One region of the Cytobacillus kochii genome, then DNA from elsewhere that is predicted to be linked to it. Evidence: riboswitches for the same ligand, from Rfam matches in the RefSeq annotation. Region 1 holds a riboswitch; the other holds the start of a gene.

The links. Region 1 has a riboswitch for S-adenosylmethionine ahead of LG276_RS07745 (PLP-dependent aspartate aminotransferase family protein). Riboswitches for the same ligand answer to the same signal wherever they lie in the genome.
Region 2: linked by a shared signal. The riboswitch ahead of LG276_RS19630 (iron-containing alcohol dehydrogenase family protein) and the one ahead of LG276_RS07745 (PLP-dependent aspartate aminotransferase family protein) in region 1 are both predicted to bind S-adenosylmethionine.

Annotation. Positions count from the first base shown of each region.
Region 1 is NZ_CP085254.1:1,435,433-1,446,367, forward strand. It holds gene LG276_RS07705 (amidase domain-containing protein) at 1-596, shown strand, start outside; gene trmL (tRNA (uridine(34)/cytosine(34)/5-carboxymethylaminomethyluridine(34)-2'-O)-methyltransferase TrmL) at 668-1,141, shown strand; gene nfsA (oxygen-insensitive NADPH nitroreductase) at 1,223-1,972, shown strand; gene LG276_RS07720 (PrkA family serine protein kinase) at 2,430-4,325, shown strand; gene LG276_RS07725 (hypothetical protein) at 4,389-4,553, shown strand; gene yhbH (sporulation protein YhbH) at 4,860-6,032, shown strand; gene LG276_RS07735 (MBL fold metallo-hydrolase) at 6,299-7,249, shown strand; gene LG276_RS07740 (CoA pyrophosphatase) at 7,283-7,909, shown strand; SAM riboswitch class I at 7,975-8,075, shown strand; SAM riboswitch class I at 8,259-8,369, shown strand; gene LG276_RS07745 (PLP-dependent aspartate aminotransferase family protein) at 8,446-10,245, shown strand; gene LG276_RS07750 (aliphatic sulfonate ABC transporter substrate-binding protein) at 10,270-10,935, shown strand, end outside.
Region 2 is NZ_CP085254.1:3,824,883-3,835,817, forward strand. It holds gene LG276_RS19605 (HAAS signaling domain-containing protein) at 1-390, shown strand, start outside; gene LG276_RS19610 (BCCT family transporter) at 476-1,993, opposite strand; gene LG276_RS19615 (hypothetical protein) at 2,298-3,713, opposite strand; gene LG276_RS19620 (GNAT family N-acetyltransferase) at 3,833-4,372, opposite strand; gene LG276_RS19625 (hypothetical protein) at 4,585-5,160, shown strand; SAM riboswitch class I at 5,240-5,355, shown strand; gene LG276_RS19630 (iron-containing alcohol dehydrogenase family protein) at 5,447-6,562, shown strand; gene LG276_RS19635 (MetQ/NlpA family ABC transporter substrate-binding protein) at 6,559-7,380, shown strand; gene LG276_RS19640 (methionine ABC transporter ATP-binding protein) at 7,420-8,457, shown strand; gene LG276_RS19645 (methionine ABC transporter permease) at 8,432-9,103, shown strand; gene LG276_RS19650 (MMPL family transporter) at 9,193-10,935, opposite strand, start outside.

The DNA of each region.
Region 1 (10,935 bases):
AGTTTTATAAAGAAACGCTCGTTGAGGATAAAGAAAAGTTGGTTCTTTATGATCAAGACACGGTTGATACCGTTGATATCTTAGAGGAAGATTCGCGTTCTTCTTATCCATTTCATTATGACCGCAGAAAAGCGGTACAATATGCAGAAAAATGGTGGAATAGCCATAATCAACAGTTTCATGCATTTGAAGTCGATTGTACGAATTATATCTCTCAATGTCTACATGCAGGAGGAGCCCCGATGCGCGGATTTCCAGCAAGGGGAACGGGTTGGTGGATGCGCAGTAAAAATTGGAGCTATAGTTGGAGTGTAGCTCATTCTATGCGTATGCATTTGGCTAACTCCACAATTGGATTACGAGCGAAAGAAGTGGAGCGTCCTGAGGAATTATTGCTAGGAGATGTCATTTGTTATGATTTTCAAGGAGATGGTCGTTTTGACCATACGACGATTGTGACGGCTAAAGATGAACAGAAGATGCCGCTTGTAAATGCCCATACGACTAATAGTCGCAAACGTTATTGGGATTATGAAGACTCTACCGCTTATACAGAAAATATTAAATATAAATTCTTTACGATTTATGATGCCTAGCACTTACCTTTCGTAATGAGCTGAAGAAGTGTATAATAAGAGCGAGATATTATAATAGAGGTGAACAGTTAGTGTCAGTGAATGTTGTTTTATATCAACCAGAAATTCCAAGCAATACAGGTAATATCGCTCGTACTTGTGCAGCTACTTATACAACGCTTCATTTAATTCGACCATTAGGGTTTTCAACGGATGATAAGATGTTAAAAAGAGCGGGTTTAGATTATTGGACGTATGTAGATATTGTTTATTATGATTCGTTAGAAGAATTTTTAGAGAAAAATAAAGACGGCGAATTTTTCTTGTTAACAAAACATGGGAAACAACCGCATACTACTTTTGATTATAGTGATCAATCAAAAAATTACTTCTTTATCTTTGGAAGGGAAACAACTGGCTTACCAAAGGAATTTATTCAAGCGAATCTAGATCGAGCTTTAAGAATTCCTATGAATGAGCATATGCGCTCATTAAATTTATCAAACACAGCAGCTATTTTGATTTATGAAGCCCTTCGTCAGCAAGGGTATCCACGAATGAGCTAGCGTGAATAAGAAGGTCTGCTCTTACATATGGCAAGATCTTCTTTTTATAATCTAATGTTTTTACATAGGGGAGATGAGATTATGAATGAAATGATTCAATTGATGAAAGACCATCGTTCAGTACGCCATTTTGAGGATAAACGTTTAACGAAAGAGCAAATTAAGGAGATTGTGACAGCCGCTCAGTCTGCTTCTACTTCAAGTTTTGTACAAGCGTATTCTATTATAGGTGTTTCCGACCAACAGAAGAAGGAAAAGTTGGCCGAATTGGCAGGAAACCAAGGGTTTGTTGCAGACAGTGGCCATTTCTTTGTGTTTTGCGCAGATCTTCATCGTCATGAAGTCATTGCAGAACTAGAAGGGATAGATTTAACTGAGTCCATTGAAAGTACGGAAAAATTTATGGTAGCTTTGATCGATGCAGCCTTAGCAGCAGAAAACGCAAGCTTAGCAGCTGAATCCATGGGTCTTGGCATTTGTTATGTTGGTGGCTTACGGAATCAACTTCAAGAAGTAAGCGAAGTATTAAAAACACCTGATCATGTGATACCACTTTTCGGACTAGCAGTTGGGTACCCAGCGAAAAGGAATGCGCAAAAGCCGCGTTTACCAATGGATCATATTTATCATGAAAATGAATATGAACAGGACAAGGACCTATATATTCAAGAATTACAAGCATACAATGAGGTGATCTCTGCTTATTATAAAGAACGAACAGCAGGTAAGCGTGATGACACTTGGACAAGTCAGATTGCCGGTATGTTTGAGCGTAAAAAGAGAATGTACATGAAGCAATTTGTTCAAGAAAAAGGTTTAGATAAACGATAAAAAAACTGCGGGAGTTAGACTCTCGCAGTTTTTTTGTGTTAGCGCATATTATTTAATGTGCTTACCAGGCTTATCATCATAGCCCGCTGTGAAAATTGAAACTAAAAATGCCACCATCACACCTAAAATTAGGACTGTACCCATTATGTATGGCCTCCTTTTTCCTAAAAATAGAAACACAACATATAACTTTATTATATCCTAATAAATTTAAATAGTGAATGCAAATCATGGATATTATTGGACAGTTCTGCATAGGAATGTGTATTAGATATTAGCGTTATTCAAGACCCACTTTACACAGATCTTGGGGGATGGATAATCTAATGTTGTTTTTATTTGTAAAGCCCTTTAATCGACTAAATTTTTTGTCATTTGTTTTCGGTAAGCATGTTTGTTTTTCTTCAAGCATAGATTGTAATAATCGTCTCTGATAATGTGACAGGGGGAGGTCCATATGGATATTCTAAAAAAAGTGGAGTTGTATAGACGAGAAGAGGAAAAGTTGAAATGGGAAGGGACTTTTGGAGAGTACTTAGAAATCATAAAAGAAAAGCCATGGGTTGCCCAGTCCGCACATTCACGGGTTTATAATATGATTAAAGACGCTGGTGTTAATGATGTGAAAGGGCAGAAAACATATGAATTCTTTAGCAATCAATTATTTGGCCTAGAAGAGTCATTAGAACGACTTGTCGAAGAATATTTTCATCCGTCGGCGAAAAGATTAGATGTGAGAAAGCGGATATTATTATTAATGGGGCCGGTAAGCGGCGGGAAGTCAACCCTTGTGACGATGTTAAAGAGAGGGTTAGAAGCCTATTCATTAACAGATAGAGGAGCGGTATATGCCATTAAAGGCTGTCCAATGCACGAGGACCCACTTCATCTTATCCCACATCATTTGCGCAAAGACTTTTTAGATGAATATGGAATTAGAATTGAAGGAAATTTATCACCACTCAATATGATGAGGCTTGAACAAGAATATAATGGAAAAATTGAAGAGGTAATAGTCGAAAGAGTGATGTTTTCTGAAGATAAGCGGGTAGGGATTGGTACATTTAGCCCCTCTGACCCTAAATCGCAAGACATTGCTGATTTAACAGGAAGTATAGACTTTTCCACAATTGCCGAATATGGTTCCGAATCTGATCCGAGAGCTTATCGATTTGATGGGGAACTGAATAAGGCCAATCGCGGTATGATGGAATTTCAAGAAATGCTCAAATGCGACGAAAAATTCCTATGGCATCTCTTATCATTAACGCAAGAAGGAAACTTCAAAGCAGGTCGGTTTGCCTTAATATCAGCGGATGAATTAATTGTTGCTCATACAAATGAAACGGAATATCGTTCGTTTATTAGTAATAAGAAAAATGAGGCATTGCATTCACGGATTATTGTGATGCCAATTCCATATAATTTGAAGGTAACTGAGGAAGAGAAAATTTATGAGAAAATGATTTTTGAAAGTGATGTGTCAGATGTTCATATTGCTCCCCATACATTAAAAGTTGCTGCTATGTTTACCATATTAACGAGAATGAAGGATCCAAAAAAAGGCGATATTGACTTAGTTAAGAAGATGCGTTTATACGATGGTGAAAGTGTAGAAGGGTTTAATCGTGCAGACGTTGAAGAAATGAAAAAAGAACATGCAGATGAGGGAATGAGTGGCATCGACCCACGTTACGTAATCAATCGTATTTCCTCTACCATCATTCGTAAAGAGATGGCATCGATTAATGCCTTAGATGTATTAAGGTCATTAAAAGAGGGATTAGATCAACATCCATCAATTACTGCTGAACTGAAAGAACGTTATTTGAACTTTATTTCACTTGCTCGAAAAGAATATGATGAAATAGCGAAGAAAGAAGTGCAAAAGGCATTTGTTTACTCTTATGAAGAATCAGCGAAAACATTAATGGAGAATTACCTTGATAATGTTGAGGCTTATTGCAATAAGGCTAAACTAAGAGACCCACTTACTGGAGAAGAAATTAATCCAGATGAAAAACTAATGCGCTCGATTGAAGAGCAAATCGGGATCTCAGAAAATGCTAAAAAAGCGTTTCGTGAAGAAATTCTCATTCGTATTAGTGCTTATGCTAGAAAAGGTAAACGTTTTGATTATAATTCGCATGATCGCCTACGTGAAGCTATTCAAAAGAAATTATTTGCTGACTTAAAGGATGTCGTCAAAATTACAACTTCTTCTAAAACACCGGATGAACAACAATTGAAGAAGATTAATGAAGTAGTCGCACGTCTTATTGATGAACATGGCTATAATTCCACATCTGCGAATGATTTACTTCGTTATGTGGGTAGTCTATTAAATAGGTAAACCGCCCAGTCTATTGTTTAAAAAAGACAGAAATAGGGTATTTAAACAATAGAGGTGACGAATATGTCAAAAGAAGAAAAAGTACCGGAAAATAGCTCAATGGCAAGCAATGAAGAAGAAATAGAAACTCTTGGAAAAGAAATGGAACAAATGAAATCGAAAGAAGAATTGAAAGAAATGCAAAAAACACCTGATCCTAAACAGGAAGTTGGTAAGCGAAAATTATAAAAGGTACAAACAATGAAAAAAGCAATGGACCCCATTGCTTTTTTCATTATATTCAATTTTGTATTAGTTAAACGATGGATGATAGATAGTAATCGCCCAACTTTAATAATTGTCTAAATAATATGTAAATAATTCTGTTTTAAAGCATAGGATAGAGTAATCAACATTTTTTGAACCTAGCTATAAGTAAACATTTTCAGGTTAGCGATGGACACTCGTCATATTGTATGTTTTTTGGTGAGATATGTGAATGAATTCCGTAAAATCCTTAAAGTTTTTATAAACAAAAAAGGAGGGCAAATGAGAATGACCGAAAAAAATCAAAACCATCAGTTTGTCGTGTCACAGGAAGATTGGTCCCTCCATCGTAAAGGGCATGATGATCAACAACGCCATCAAGAAAAAGTACAGGATGCCATCAGAAACAATTTACCTGACCTGATTACAGAAGAAAACATTGTCATGTCTAATGGCCGTGATGTCGTTAAAATACCGATTCGTTCCTTAGATGAATATAAAATTCGCTACAATTATGATAAGAATAAGCATGTCGGTCAAGGCGATGGCGATAGTCAAGTTGGTGATGTAGTAGCGAGAGATGGGTCAGGTCAGAAAGGGCAAGGCAAAGGCCAAGGTGCAGGGGATCAAGCGGGTGAAGATTACTTTGAAGCGGAAGTCTCTTTAATGGAAATTGAGGAAGCGTTATTTAAACAATTGGAGCTACCGAACTTAAAGAAAAAGGAACAAGATCAAATTGTCGTTGAGAATATTGAGTTTAATGATATTCGCAAAACTGGTCTTATGGGGAATATAGATAAAAAGAGAACAATGATGTCAGCATTTAAGCGAAATGCGATGCACGGGAAATCAGCTTTTCACCCCATTTATCAAGAAGACTTAAAGTTCAAGACTTGGAATGAAGTCGTGAAGCCTGAATCGAAAGCAGTTGTGCTAGCGATGATGGATACAAGTGGATCGATGGGTATCTGGGAGAAATATATGGCCAGAAGTTTCTTCTTTTGGATGACTCGGTTTTTACGAACGAAATACGAAACGGTAGAAATTGAATTTATTGCGCATCATACTGAAGCAAAGGTAGTATCAGAAGAAGATTTCTTTTCTAAAGGTGAAAGTGGCGGCACAATTTGTTCGTCTGCTTATCGTAAAGCATTGGAGTTAATTGATCAAAAGTATAACCCAGTCAGATATAATATATATCCATTCCATTTCTCAGATGGGGATAATTTAACTTCAGATAATGCAAGATGTGTAAAACTTGTTGAGGAGTTAATGAAAGTATCAAGTATGTTTGGCTACGGGGAAGTGAATCAATATAACCGCCATTCTACTTTAATGTCAGCATACAAAAATATAAAAAATGATTTGTTCCGTTATTATATTTTAAAGCAGAAGGCTGATGTATTCCATGCGATGAAAGGCTTTTTTAAAGAACAAGAACAGAAGGAAAAGTTAGCGTAATGAGAGCCTGTTTTGAAAGGTTCGCAACTAAGTTCTGAAGTGTAATAGCTTACTTACGAGCGTTTCGGAGGCAGGTTTTGAAAAATGATGAGAACAAAGCAATCGAGCTTTTTAGTTATATCACAGCGATTGATGCTGTGTTTTTTTTTGCTCAACTGACTAAGCACTAGGTAGATTTGAGCACTTTTATCTGTAATTCTTTTAAGTAGCTCTCTTCATCTACTTATGTCATAATTTTCATAAAGAGTAATATGGAGGGGTTTCCTTTGCACAAAATTCAAGATTTAGGTAATGATATTCAACTGATTGATTTAATGGATTTACAAACACCTGAGCGTACGGGGGCGTATATATTAGGTGCTGAAGAATTAACAGTGATTGAAACAAGCGCTAGTCCTTCGATTCCTCACCTTATAGAAGGGTTGCAAGAATTGAACATTAACCTAGAAGATATCAAGCATATTATTGTCACCCATGTACATTTAGACCATGCTGGTGGAACTGGTTTGTTCTTAGAACAATGTCCAGAAGCAAAAGTATATGTTCATCCAAGAGGTAAACGGCATTTAGCTGACCCTAGTAAATTAATTGCTGGTGCTAGAATGGTATATGGCGATGAGTTTGATCAACTATTTAATCCGATTGTGCCAATTGATGAGAAGAGGTTAGTCGCGATGGAAGAGGGACAATCATTGGATATCGGTGGACGTTTGTTAACTTTCTATGATACCCCTGGCCATGCAAAGCACCACTTTTCAATCCATGATTCGAAAAGTAATGGCTTCTTTACTGGCGATACAATTGGCGTATTTTATCCTGGCATAGCAAGAAAAGGATATCCATTAGTCCTGCCATCGACTTCTCCTAATCAGTTTGATCCAGAGGCGATGTTATCTTCTGTTGAAAAAATCGAATCACTTCAACCACAACATATCTTTTTTGGGCATTATGGTGAGGGCCCTGAACCAAAGGATGTTTTTACACAAATTCGTTATTGGTTACCTATATTTACTTCAGTTGCAGATGACGTTTTTCTCCAAGAAAATGACATAATAAAAATGCAGGAAGCCATACAATCGGAATTGTTGGAACAAGTAAAACATTATTTATTAACAGCGCACCATGTTGAACTTAGTGCAGAGGATAAGAAGCTAATAGGCTTAGATTTAAATGTCTGCACAATGGGGATGATTGATAGATTGCAGAAAGAGAAATAAAGATTTAAGTCGTGTGGTTTGGAGGTAATTAACATGGATTTGGAAGAAATAAGATCAGAGATACAGCATCGTCAATCAGATATATTGGGTAGCTCTAGATTGGTTAAATTCGCTGTTCTTCTTCCCCTAATAGAAAAAGATGGAGAAATACATATTTTGTTTGAAGTACGGTCTTTATCTATGAGAAGACAGCCAGGGGAAATTTGCTTTCCTGGGGGGAAAATGGATCAAGACGATGTGGATTTGATTGAGACGGCAAAAAGGGAGACCAGTGAAGAGTTAGGTATCCCAATTGGAGAAGTCTCTGTTTTTTCAGAACTTGATTATGTAGTGACACCTTATGATACAGTGATTTATCCGTTTGTAGGCACAATAGAGAGCATCAGTGATCTTAAGCTAAATCCAGAGGAAGTGGATCAAATTTTCACAGTACCACTTGCTTATTTTTTGAAAGAGGGACCATCAATTCATTATATTGAGATGAAGCCAGAGCCTAATAGTAGCTTCCCTTATCATCTCATTCCTAATGGGGAAAAATATAAATGGCAAACGCGAAGGATGCAAGAAATTTTTTATACTTATAAAGGTCATGTGATATGGGGGTTAACAGCTAAGATACTGTATCATTTTTTGACACTTATCCAGGATGAAAATAAATAAATTTTCAAAATGTTATTGACGATTCCCTATAAAAGGGTATATGATGTTAAACAAATAAATAGAACTTCTTATCCAGAGAGGCGGAGGGACTGACCCAGTGAAGCCTCGGCAACCAGCAATCTTTTGTATGGTGCCAATTTCAGAGGATATTATCCAAAGATAAGGAGAAGGTGAGCGTGTGAATTCAAAGCCCTTCTGCCCTTCTTGGTGGAAGGGCTTTTTATGTGATGAAGCCAATAATATTTTATTGGAATATAAAATATATTCAGATTTTATATTGACGACAATTTGTTTTTTGGATATAATTCTATTTGTAATTAAAGTATTAACGCTTTAAAAAATAAAATATTTCTTATCGAGAGTGACGGAGGGATCAGGCCCTATGAAGTCCGGCAACCTTCAAGCAAATGCTTGAAAAGGTGCTAAATCCTGCAGGCAGTGAATGTCTGGAAGATAAGATGAGGCAACCCCCTCTTCTTATGAAGAGGGGGTTATTTATTTTAATTATCCGACTAAAAAGTAGAGGAGAGTATATAATGACGAATCAATTTAACACTTATGATGATGAGACGATTTTATTACATGGAGGTCAATCACCAGACCCGACAACGGGATCTCGTGCAGTTCCTATTTATCAAACGAGTTCATATGTTTTTCATAATACAGATCATGCGCAAAGCCTATTTTCATTGGATGAGACGGGAAATATCTATTCACGAATCGGTAATCCAACGGTAGATGTATTAGAAAAACGTATTGCTTTATTAGAAGATGGGGTAGCGGCAGTAGCGACTTCATCTGGAATGGCAGCTATAGCTCTTTCGATTATGAATATTGCCCAAGCGGGTGATGAGATTGTTGCAGCTTCGAACCTTTATGGTGGAACATATAATCTTTTTGCTATAACACTTCCGAAATATGGGATTAAAGTTCATTTTGTTGATGGTTCTGACCCTGAGAATTACCGTAAAGCGATTACGCCAAAAACTAAGGCTTTATATGGAGAGATTATTGGGAACCCAAGTCTTCATGTCCTAGATGTAGAGGCAGTTGCAAATATTGCTCATGAAAATGATATTCCTCTTATTATTGATAATACTTTCGCTTCACCTTATCTTTGCAAACCAATCCAATGGGGTGCAGATATTGTCATTCACTCGGCAACAAAATGGATTGGAGGTCATGGAACAACAATTGGTGGACTTGTAGTTGATGGCGGACGATTTAATTGGAATCATGATAAGTTTCCTGGTTTTACTCAGCCAGACCCAAGTTATAACGGTATTGTTTATGCGAATGAGTTTGGTACTCTCGCTTTCAGTACAAAGCTTCGTGTTCAGTTGCTGCGCGATTTTGGGTCATCATTAAGCCCACATAGTGCATTTCTTTTACTCCAAGGATTGGAAACACTCCATTTACGTATAGAGAAACATACGGAAAATGCAGCGAAGATAGCTCATTTCTTAAACGCCCATCCAGCTGTCGATTGGGTCGCATATCCAGGTTTAGCAGAGCATCCAGCGCATGAACTCGCGAAGAAATATTTAAACACTGGCTTCGGTTCCATTGTGAACTTCGGTATTAAAGGTGGCCGAGATGCAGGTAAGAAAGTGATAGATACCATTGCATTGTGGTCTCATGTAGCCAATGTAGGGGATGCGAAGTCACTCATTATTCATCCGGCTTCAACCACTCATCAACAGTTAAGTGCAGAAGATTTAATTAAAAGCGGTGTAAGTGAGGAGCTCATACGTTTATCAGTTGGGATTGAATCGGTTAGAGATTTAACCAATGACTTAGATCAAGCCTTCTTTGAAGCGACTGGTATTTCTTCGAAGGGAGAACAAAAAGGAGAAACAGCAGTAAATGATGAAGGTGTTATTCGGTGGGCATTACAATCATCCTCATTAAAAGAAGATGTGGATGGCGAAGAGGTGCAAAGAGCAAAAAGGATTGCTGTTGTTGGTTTAAGTGGAAATCCTGCTAGACCAAGTTACCGTTTAGCAAGAAAAATGCAAAGATTAGGTTATCAAATCGTGCCAGTTAATCCAAGAGAAACAGAAGTATTAGGTGAACAGGCATATCCAAATTTAAAATCCATTCCTTATACCATTGATATTGTGCAAGTATTTAGAAGCCCTGAAGCTGCGATAGAAGTGGCGAAAGAGGCAGTAGAAATCCAACCAAAAGTGTTCTGGCTGCAAGAAGGTGTCATTTCTCCAAAAGCAGTTGAAATAGCAAAAGAAGCTGGACTTGAAGCGGTACAAAATCGCTGCACATATAAAGAGGCACAGAGATTAAGAGGTTCTATTGTAACCTTTGCTTGTGAAATTTAAAACCGAGGTTGAGGAGAGTCATCAATGAAGAAATGGTTCGTATTTTTAATTGTCGTTTTATCAATTGGATTCATTAGTGCTTGCGGGGATAGTGAGGCAAGCACTAATGATAGCAATGGCGAAGGAAAACCAGAAAAAATTGTTTTAGACTATGCCTATTATTCTCCAACAAGTGTCATTTTAAAGAAATTCGGTTGGGCAGAAGAAGCGTTTGCCGAAGATGATATTGATGTTGAGTTTGTCCTCAGTCAAGGGAGTAATAAGGCACTTGAGTTTCTTAATAGCAGCAGTGTAGATTTTGGTTCAACTGCAGGTGCAGCGGCATTAATTGCAAAAGCAAATGGTGCTCCAATTGAATCAGTCTATATATACTCAAAACCAGAATGGACGGCATTAGTTGCACCGAAAGGATCAGCTATCAAATCAGTTGAAGACTTGAAGGGAAAGAAAGTAGCAGCAACGATTGGAACAGATCCATATATCTTTTTACTGCGCTCTTTAAATGAAGCCGGATTGACATCAACGGATGTAGAAATCGTTAACTTGCAACACGCTGACGGTGGAACGGCATTAACAACAGGGCAAGTAGACGCTTGGGCTGGTTTAGATCCACATATGGCTAAATTAGAACTTGAAGCAGGCACAGAATTTATTTATCGAAATATCGACTTTAACACGTATGGCACATTA
Region 2 (10,935 bases), 2.2 Mb from region 1:
GAAACAGGGTTAACCCTACTGACGCCGATTTTCAACCAAGAACTTCTTCTCTCATTCTGGCCACTTGTTTTGATTGTTATTTTATGCGAGCTCACATTAACGGTATATAAATGGGTAAAGAGGCAGTGGACCAAATCTTTAGCAACCATTAACACTATCTATCAACTCTTGTATACGATCTTGTTCCTGTTAATTATTCTGCAACCAAATCTTTTCCATAGTCATTTAATCAATGAACTTAGTCAGCTCTTTAACACAACAGCAACAAATATAAGTTCAATTCTTGATACAATTATTGGGGTATCTATTGCTATTACCATCATTTCAGCTGTTTATGCTTCGTATGAAGGTTTTAGGAAAAGTAAAATAAAGAATGATACTTTGCTGTAAATCAAAAAAATACCTTACCGATAAGTGAAAGAGAAAAAGCCCGAACCATGTTAAAACATTGAGCATGGGTCGGGCTTTTTCCTATTTATTTCTCTGCTTTCTTTTTCTTTGGTTTTATATATAATCCGAGCTCTTTTCTTTCTTGCATTAATGAACGATATATGGAAATCATCATTAATATCATTATAATTGAAAATGGAAAGGCTGCAATAATTAATGCATTTTGCAGACCTTGCAATCCTCCACTATATAGGAGTATTAAGGCTACTAAAGACTGTGCAACACCCCATGTAAGCTTTACAGAATTGTGAGGGTTTAAGGAGCCATAAGTCGTTTGCATTCCTAAAACAAAAGTCGCAGAGTCTGCTGATGTAATAAAGAATGTCGATACCAACAGAATAGCGATGATAGAAATCACCATAGACCATGGAAACTCATTAAATACAGCAAATAGTACTTGCTCTGTCGGGAATTGACTTAAGTCTACTGCCCCACTTCGCTGCACATTAATAGATGACGTACCGAATACAGCAAACCAGAAAAAGCTGACTAGCGCTGGAGCAAGTAGGACTCCAGATATAAACTCTCTAATTGTTCGTCCCTTAGAAACACGCGCAATGAAAATCCCCACAAATGGTGACCAGGAAATCCACCATGCCCAGTAAAAAATAGTCCAATCGTTAATCCATGAACGATGCTCTCCATCTAATGGTGAAATACTAAAACTCATGCGTATAATATTTTGTATGTAACCACCAATCGTATCTGTAAACATATTTAAGATGAGTACTGTAGGTCCTAACACAAAGACAAGTAAGACTAAAATAACAGCTAACACCATATTAGCATTACTTAAATATTGAATCCCTTTACTCAATCCAGACCATGCCGAGATCATAAATAATACAGTAACTATGGCAACAATAATTATTTGGACCACAAAGCTATCAGGAATTCCGAACAAATACGTTAGCCCTCCATTAATTTGCGCTGCTCCAAACCCTAGAGTCGTTGCCACACCAACCACAGTCGCAAATACAGCCAACACGTCAATGATCGTACCCCAAATACCATCCATTGCTTTTCCAAAAAGAGGTTTCAATGTTGCTGAAATTAAACCTGGCTCTTCTTTTCTAAATTGAAAATAAGCCAGTACTAATGCAACTAATCCGTATATCGCCCAAGCATGTATACCCCAGTGAAAAAATGTATAACGAAGTGATTCCCTAAAAGCTTCATCGGTTTGACCATCAGCTAGTGGAGGTCTTACATAATGTGAGAGCGGTTCAGCAGCACCCCAAAAGACTAACCCTATTCCCATACCCGCACTAAACAACATCGCGAACCATGATAGGGTAGAAAATTCTGGCTTAGAATCTTGTTTTCCTAACTTAATAGAACCAATGGGGCTAAAAATGAGGAATAAACAAAAAGCAACTATAATAGTTACTAATATAAGGTAATAAAACCCAAAACTATTTGTTAAAAAAGCTTGTAAATTTGCAGTTACACTTTCAAACAAATCTGGAACTGCTACACCTAAAATAACAAAAATAAAAACAATAAATACGGTAATCCAAAACACATTTGATACTCGCTTCATAGAATAGTCCTTTCAAATAAATTCTTGTCCACGTAATTCTAAACAATAAAGATTTGCACCTTATTCTTTCTTAGTTTGAGACAAATTTTTTTATTTATTCTTTGTTTAAAAGAATACGCACCGTTCGACAAATTTCTTACAAATATTTACCCAACTAAAACAGATTTAAACATCTTTTTAACTAGAAATACTTATATCCTTTTCAAGTAGGTATAATCTGCTCTATATACAAGCTTAACATTGATAGAACATAAAAAACACTTTTTAAGCCATTCTCTGAAAGCAAAAAAAGTGCTAAATTTTCTCAATATTGATCCATACAACTTGTGTCAATAACCCACGGTTCCCCTGTAGTCATATCAATCATCTTAATATGACCTGTAGTAAGTGGATAGGTCGGTAAATAAGTTAATGTGTATTGATGCTTCTCTATATTCTTTCCCCAGCTTAATTCCATAAAAAGCTTTTCCTTAATCATTTCTGTTGCAACTTTAAATGTAAGGCTTGCGACAAATGATACATGTGAGAAATCTTGGAGGACATCACTATCTACATCTACATACTTCACCAAACCTGTATCGTCTATTTGAATATGAACAAAAGCATCAGCTACTTGAACGCCTCTTTCTTGTCGAATAAACGTAAAATCGTATATGCCGTTTGCGGGTTTTTGACTTATAACATGATCGTCTAATTGTTGCAGTTTAAAATAATCATGAGGGTTATCACAAACTGCTTGTAACACTGATGTAGCAGTTAAAAGCGCCACTTTCGAATTAACAGGTCTAGAAGCAAACGTTTCAGAATCATCTAAGCCCATTAATTTAAGCAGTCTTCCATCCGCATTGAATACAAATTTTATCGCACCAGGGATGTCTAATTCATCATCTAATAAATCTTCCTCACTCACCCGTAAGGATTCTTTAGGTAACTTACTCCACACCTCTAGTCTACCACTTTTCTTTTTTGCTTCAGCTACAAGCATATGGTCTTCCGTCATTCCCGCCAAAGTATAAATATCTATAAATTCGGCTAAATGGGGTAAGGATGTCACCAGCGTTTTGCCTACACCAAACGAATCCGAGGTAAGCACCCCCCCATTTGTGTGAACACCAAGAATAAAATCCTCCAACTGATAAACATAGTGATACTCATCATCACCATTAACAAATATGTCTTTATCATACTTTGCAATAACAGGTAGAATCCTTAAATGATTTAAATAAATCCGCTTTGCTTCTTCATTCGTAATCAGTGTTTTTGGATAGACAAGTTCAAAATCCATGCTTTCTCTTTCGACTGCACTTAAAACCCCATTACTAAGCATTGTAAAACTAATTCCAGAATGAGGGAGTTCCTTATTCAATCGCTCATCTTTGCGATTATATAAAATCATATGATATTCACCTAAGTCAATATATGCTGACAAATATAACCCATGTCTGAAAGTCGAATCATAGAACCTTTCTATAAAATGCTCTGCTTGCATGATCATATCAAACTTACTCATTTCCCCTGGAATTTCATCTAGTTCATCCGTATAAATGAAAAACTCTGCCACACCTAATTCATCCATACGAACCGAGCCAATTGACTCTCCCCAATCTTCCAACAGGATATCATACACATTTTCTTCAAATTCCATCTGCTCCATAACTAAATCATCTGGGTTGATTCCTTTAAAATAGGTTTTTAGTTGTTCCATTATTAAGTGATTCAAAGCAGCTGTTCTCCTTTAGTTATGATTTAATTAACGTGCAGGAAGTGAAATTTTAACATTAGATCGTTTCTATTTAAAGGTTCTCTTTAATTCTTCCCATAATAATGACATCTATAAAATTAGAAAAGCGCAGGGCGCCCGCTTATCGGTGACAAGCATAAGACGAGCCGGCAGAAAGGTTGTTTTTTAACCTTTTTGACGGATTGGCTTATGACCTCGAGCCGATGGCGTCCGGAGCTAGACAAAGCCTCGTTAAACATTTCATATAACGCCAACGCCCTTATATTATCTGCACATACATCTAACTCTAATCTGATGAGCCCTAACTCTTCATCGGCAAGCTTTACTATTCGCTCAAGAAGCGTCTTACCAATCCCTCTTCCTTGTACTTCTTCATTAATAGAGATGGACACATTACCGCTATATCTCAACTTTCCACTTCTCTCTTCTAAGGAAGCTACCCCTCGAACATGACCGTTATATTCTGCAACAAATACATGGTCTTCTTTTGTAAGTCCTTCAATATAATCTTCAATATCTTTTAATCTCCCCGATGATAAGGCCATTGTCTGTTGAACTATAGAATCTTGCCTATGCATTTCATGAATATCTCTTGCATCATTTATATGTATCGGTCTAATCTTTATTTCTTCCCCCATATAAAAACTCCTTTTTTTTTGTCAAACTGTTCTGAATGAAAACTTATAAACTAAGACTACCACTTTTTTTAGTTTGAAAAATATTGCTTTACCTATTTACGAATGAACAGTATAAAAAGTTTCTTACCATTGCACTGACATAATCACTACGATACAAAATATATATGAAAGGAGGCATCGAGATATTTTATGAGCATCCAAAGGAGGGTAATTTGAATATGCTTGCTTTGTTCAGTCTTTTTTTAGTTGTCGGCTACAGTTTCTTTTTCTTTATTAGTGCCGTTAGAAAAAACAAAGAAATAGCTACCCAATATTCTAAATGTATTCCCATGGTGGTTGGTATGACGAGTAGCTTAACAATCGGTTTGATTATATCTGTGTGGTTACCAGAAATGGCTAAAGCAACTGTATTATCTATTCTCATTAGCGCTGTCATTGCCATTTTTATAGGACTACCGTTTAAAACAAACGGACTCGTTGAAGCTCAAGCGTCAAGTCTCATGGGAAGTATGATGGGGGCAATGCTAGGTATTATGTTAGTACCCAGTGAAGTTACATTTATGATCATTAGCATGGATCTGATTTATTTAATTAGTATTTTTGCCATGATGCTTCTCATGCACAAAAAACATTCATTAAAGGAAGCATTGAAAAATCGACCTGTGCCCTTCTATCTAACATTCTTATTAAGCATGGCCATTATCTGCGCATCGGGAATTCATCAAGAAGCCAAGAACTCAATTCATCCGATTGAAGAAAACACCCCACAAGTAGAACACCATCACTAGTTTAAAGATTAATTTCAATTATGTTATTGACTTTTCATGTAATAGATAATATTATGAATATAATTTAATAAAGCATTTTCTCTTATAAAGAGCGGCTGAGGGACTGGCCCTGCGACGCCCGGCAACCATTCATATACCCATATGAACAGGTGCTAAATCCTGCAAAATACTATTTGGTATTTTGATATATGAGAGAGGTTACTACTATTCTAGTATATTTATGCCTCTCATGATGAGAGGCATTTTTGTTTTTATAATTACATCAAAAGAGAAACGAGGAGAAGAAATGACTGCAACAATCGTAAAAGGGGCTCCAGGATATTATTTATTAGGTTCAGGCATTCTAACAGAACTCCCCGACCTACTTAAAGATATTTCTGTTTCCAAATACCATATAATAACCGGTAAAAAAGCTTGGCAAGCCGTGCAGCCCTACTTGCCGAAGGAAGTAATAGATAACAACATTCACCTTCATTACATAGAAGGTCACACTACCTTAAAAAAGGTCCATGACATCCAAGAAATATTAACAAATGATGGTGCTAATGGCGTAATTGGTATTGGTGGTGGGACAGCATTAGATATAACAAAAGCAGTTGCGATTGAAGCATCTGTTCAATCCATTCTTATACCGACAATCGCAGCTACCTGTGCCGCTTGGACACCATTAAGTGTTTTTTATAATGAAGAAGGCAGCTTTACTCATTATACCGAGTTTCCTATTGCGACAACCCTCGTATTGATTGAACCTAAAATTATTGCTAATGCGCCTATAACTTATTTAAAAGCAGGAATTGGGGATACATTAGCCAAATTTTATGAAGCTGAAGCTCTAATTGAAAGTCTTTACCATGAAGAAACACTACCTGTACCTAAACAAGTTTCGCAATTTTCAGCCAAAATTTGCCGAGATACATTGCTTAATGATGGTGAAGCCGCACTACAATCAGTAGCCAAAAACGAAACCTCACCAGCACTTATTCGAGTGATTGAAACGATTATCATGACTGGGGGCATGGTCGGTGGATTCGGCGAAAAGGCAGGACGAATCGCTGGTGCCCATTCGCTTCACAATGGACTAACCGTAGCGAATGCAGCCAAAGATTTCCTTCATGGGGAATTAGTCGCTTACGGGATTCTTGGTCAATTGGCCATTGAAGAAAAATGGACGGAAGTTGATTACCTTCTCCCGTTTTATGAGAGCTGGCAATTGCCAAGTAGTCTCTCTACTCTAAATATAGATGTGAATGACGAGCAATTAATGAAAACAATTGTGAAAAAGGCGATACTTCCAACTGAATCGATTCACTTTATGAAAAACGAGATAAGTGAACAATCTGTTTTACAAGCACTTCGATTATTAGAAAAACAAAATGAACAAAAAGGAGTTCAAACATCATGAAAAAATGGTTATTAACTGGAACATTCTTATTATCTTTAACAGGCTTAGCTGCATGTGGTAGTGATGAAGCCAGCAACTCTACAGAAGGGTTATATGACGATGAAGAATTAGTCATTGGTGTCACTGCAGGTCCACATGAGCAAATCTTAGAAAAAGTAATTGAATTAGCTAAAGAAGAAGATATCAATATTAAACCACAAGTATTTACTGATTATGTGATGCCAAATGTTGCATTAGCTGAAAAAGAGATTGACTTAAACATTTTTCAAACAGAGCCTTATTTTAATGCATTTAAAGAAGATAGAAATTTAGATTTAGTTAAATCTTTTGATACCGTGTCATTCCCGATGGGCATCTATGCACTCAATGTAAAAGATGTAGCTGAATTAAAAGACGGCGCAAAAATCGGTCTTCCGAGTGACCCAACAAATAGTGGCCGAGCTCTATTACTATTTGAAAAAGCTGGATTAATCGAATTAGATCCTGAAACAGGTATTAATTCAACTGTTCGTGATATTGAAAAAAACAATGGTAACTATGAATTTATTGAACTTGACTCTGCTCAAATCGCTCGTCAGCTAGAAGAGCTTGACGCTGCAGCTATTAACACGAACTTTGCGATTGAAGCTGGTTTTGTTCCTTCTAAAGACGCTATCTTTATCGAGCCTAAAGATTCACCTTACGTAAACCACGCTGCTGTCCGTACGGAGAATAAAGATGATGAAATTCTTGAAAAATTAGCTGATATCTACCGCAGTGAAGAAATTGAAAAGTTTGTTGAAGAGGAATTTGACGGATCAGTTATCGTCTCTTGGTAAAATGATTAAAAATGAGCGTTACGGAGGGAGCATCAAATCATGATAGAGCTTAAGAATATAACCAAAACCTTTACAGGAAAACAAGGAAGCATCCATGCATTAAAGGATGTCTCACTATCAGTGAATCAAGGCGAAATCTACGGGGTTATCGGATACAGCGGCGCTGGTAAAAGTACATTAATTCGCTGTGTGAACTTACTTGAAAAACCTGATAGTGGTTCTGTAAAAGTTAATGGGGTGGATTTAACCACGCTAACACCAGGAAAACTCCGTGAAGCAAGAAGTCATATCGGCATGATTTTTCAAGGGTTTAACTTATTAAAAACAGCAACAGTTTATGATAATATTGCTATCCCTCTTAAACTAACAGGATTAGATAAGAAAGAAGTAAAGAGCCGCGTTAATAAATATTTAGAGATTGTCGGTTTAAGTGAAAAACAAAATGCTTATCCAGCTGAGTTATCTGGTGGCCAAAAGCAAAGGGTTGCTATTGCACGTGCATTATCGCATGAACCAGAAGTATTACTCAGCGATGAAGCAACAAGCGCCTTAGATCCAGATACAACAGAGGCAATTCTTGATTTGCTCTTAAAAATCAATAAAGAATTAGGAATTACGATTCTCCTTATTACACATGAGATGAATGTTATCCAAAGGATTTGCGATTGTGTGGCCGTTATGGAAAATGGGGAAATTATTGAAGAGGGGCGAACGAAGGATATCTTTACCTCTCCTCAACACAGTACAACAAAAAGATTCGTTAATAGCTTATTTTCACATGATATCCCTGATGATCTATTAGAGGAATTAAGTGAAAGTGGCCAAGTGGCAACATTATCTTTCTTTGGTGAATCATCAGGTGATCCTGCACTTGCATTAGTAACGAAAAAATATGATATTTTCCCTAATATCTTATCTGGTAATATTACAAGATTAAAAGATGAAGCATTCGGACAGTTGCTTGTCCATTTTAAAGGCGATACAGCAGAAATTAACAAAGCCATACAATTTTTACAAGAGAAACAAGTCCATGTGGAAGGAGTGACACTCAATGAACGCCATCAACGAATTTCTTGATGCATGGGGTGCTGATTTATGGGAATCAACGATACAAACTTTCCAAATGGTTGGTATCTCTCTCGCTATTTCCATTCTGATCGGGCTACCATTAGGGATTCTTCTTGTTTTGACTAGACCAGGTAAAGCCCTAGATAATAAATTTGTATATAATGTGCTCAACATAGTAATTAACGTCATTCGTTCCGTACCTTTTATTATCTTATTATTTTTCATTCTACCGTTTACCAAGTTTATTGTCGGTACATCGATTGGTGTAAAAGGCGTAATTGTCCCACTTGTTATTTATACTGCTCCATATATTGCACGCTTAATGGAATCAGCATTACTTGAGGTTGACCGTGGGGTTGTCGAAGCCTATGAAGCAATGGGAATTAAAACAAGACATATTATATGGAATGTACTGGTTAGAGAATCTCGCTCTTCAATCGTTCTTGGACTCACGATTGCAACAATTGGATTAATTGGTGCTACAGCAATGGCGGGACTCGTTGGCGGCGGAGGACTTGGTGACTTAGCCTACCGATATGGACATTTAAGATATGAAGTTGATGTGATGTATGTCACAGTCATTTTACTGATTATTTTAGTACAAGGATTACAGTCATTAGGGAATTTCTGGGCTGCGAAGTTAAAGAAAGATTAAAGCAAAAGAGCCGAAGCATGTTCGGCTCTTTTCTTATTTCTGCTTGCAAATTCTTAAGAAAACTGGAGATGAAATTGTTCCTCTTAACTTTAGCTCTCTTCTCTTCTTCTCTTTAATTTCTCCCCAATTGCTAAAAATGATGGGACTAAGATTGGTAGCATAAGCAAGCTCAGCATGATTAGCCCAATTATCACAACTAGCGCCACTTCGATCAGTGTAATAACACCTGAAGGGATTAATGCAGCAAAGGTTCCTCCTAAAATAATAGCGGCCGATATCACTACTCCACCTATATTTTTCGCTGCCGTTAAGATCGCATTTACTGGATTACCATCCACTTCATTAAAACGCATCATAAGAAAGATACTATAATCGACCCCAAGAGCGATAATCATAATAAAGCCAAAAAACGGCACATTCCAGGCGAGTTCACCTACGCCGAGAATAGATTGACTCATCCATTCACTAATACCTAATGAAGTATAGTAGGCTAATAGAAGTGCAGCAATAATATATAACGGCTGCATAACAGAACGGGTAATGACCATTAGAACAATGCCAATGCCAATTAACATTATTGTTGCCGTTCGAGCGAAATCTTCTGTAGCAATATTTTGTAAATCTAGATTTTGCTGTGTTTGCCCACCGATTGCATATTCAGCATCTTGTAAAATGGTTGCATTCAAGCTTGCCGGTACTTGACGATTGACTTCCTCCATTACCTTCATCGCTTCATTTGTATAAGGATTTTCTTCTAACACTATCGTCAACGTCGTCATTTTTTGATTATCTGATACATACATATCAAGTGCTTGCTGGAATTCCTCTCCTTTTAACACTTCCTCTGGAATAAAGAATTTCTCTGAAGCTTTCGAGTCACTTAAGCCACTAAGATACTTATTTGCATCCTGTAAACCTTCTCCTACTTGATTTAGTCCATCTGTACTTTCTGCTAATCCCTTTTGTAACTCCACCATTTTCTCACTTAAATCATTTAAACCTGTTTGGAGCATGGTTTGCCCCTCATTAATTTGAGCTAAACCAGACGCTAATTCACCCGTTTTTGTTGCCATTTCGTCTGATGCATTTGCACCATTTGCTAACCCTGCTTGCAATTCATTTGCGCCTGACTCTAATGCAACTAAACCGTTTTGCAGTTTTTCTAAACCAGCATCCACTTGCTCTAGTCCTGCATTCGCTTCTGCAAACTGCGTCATCGCTCCTTCATATTGCGGATGGACAGCTTCTAATTGCGCATTTAACTCCTCAACTTGTTGCTTCGCCTCCCCTGCTGTTCCTAATGCTAATTGCATATGTTCATCTGAAGCAGCTTCGGGATTTTCTTCAATATAGTTTGTTAATGATTGCTCAATTTGCGTAAATGCTAAAGTCATGCTTGTTACAGCAGTATTCATCTGCGAAAATACATTGCCTGTATTCGAAAGACCTGTTTGCAGTTCTGTATAGCCACTCAATAATGTGCCAGTTGCACCAGAAAGCTGTTCCACACTTGCCTTCACATCTGCAACCCCTTGATTTAACTCACTTGCCCCACTACTACCTGATTGAATTCCAGTTGTTAATTCATTCAGTGCCTCAACTAAGGTCGACGCTCCGTTTTTAGCATTTGTTGTTCCATCAATGAGTGTTTGCACATCTTCTAATTGATTACTATTTTGATTGGCTGATAATTCTCCTTCAGCAGAAGATAAACCATCATGTATCGATCCTACCCCTTTGTTAGCATCCCCAATCCCTTGATTTAATTGATCTGTTTGATCATTTAAATAGAGTTCTGGTATTTTTTCTCCAGCTGGTCTTGTTACAGTTTG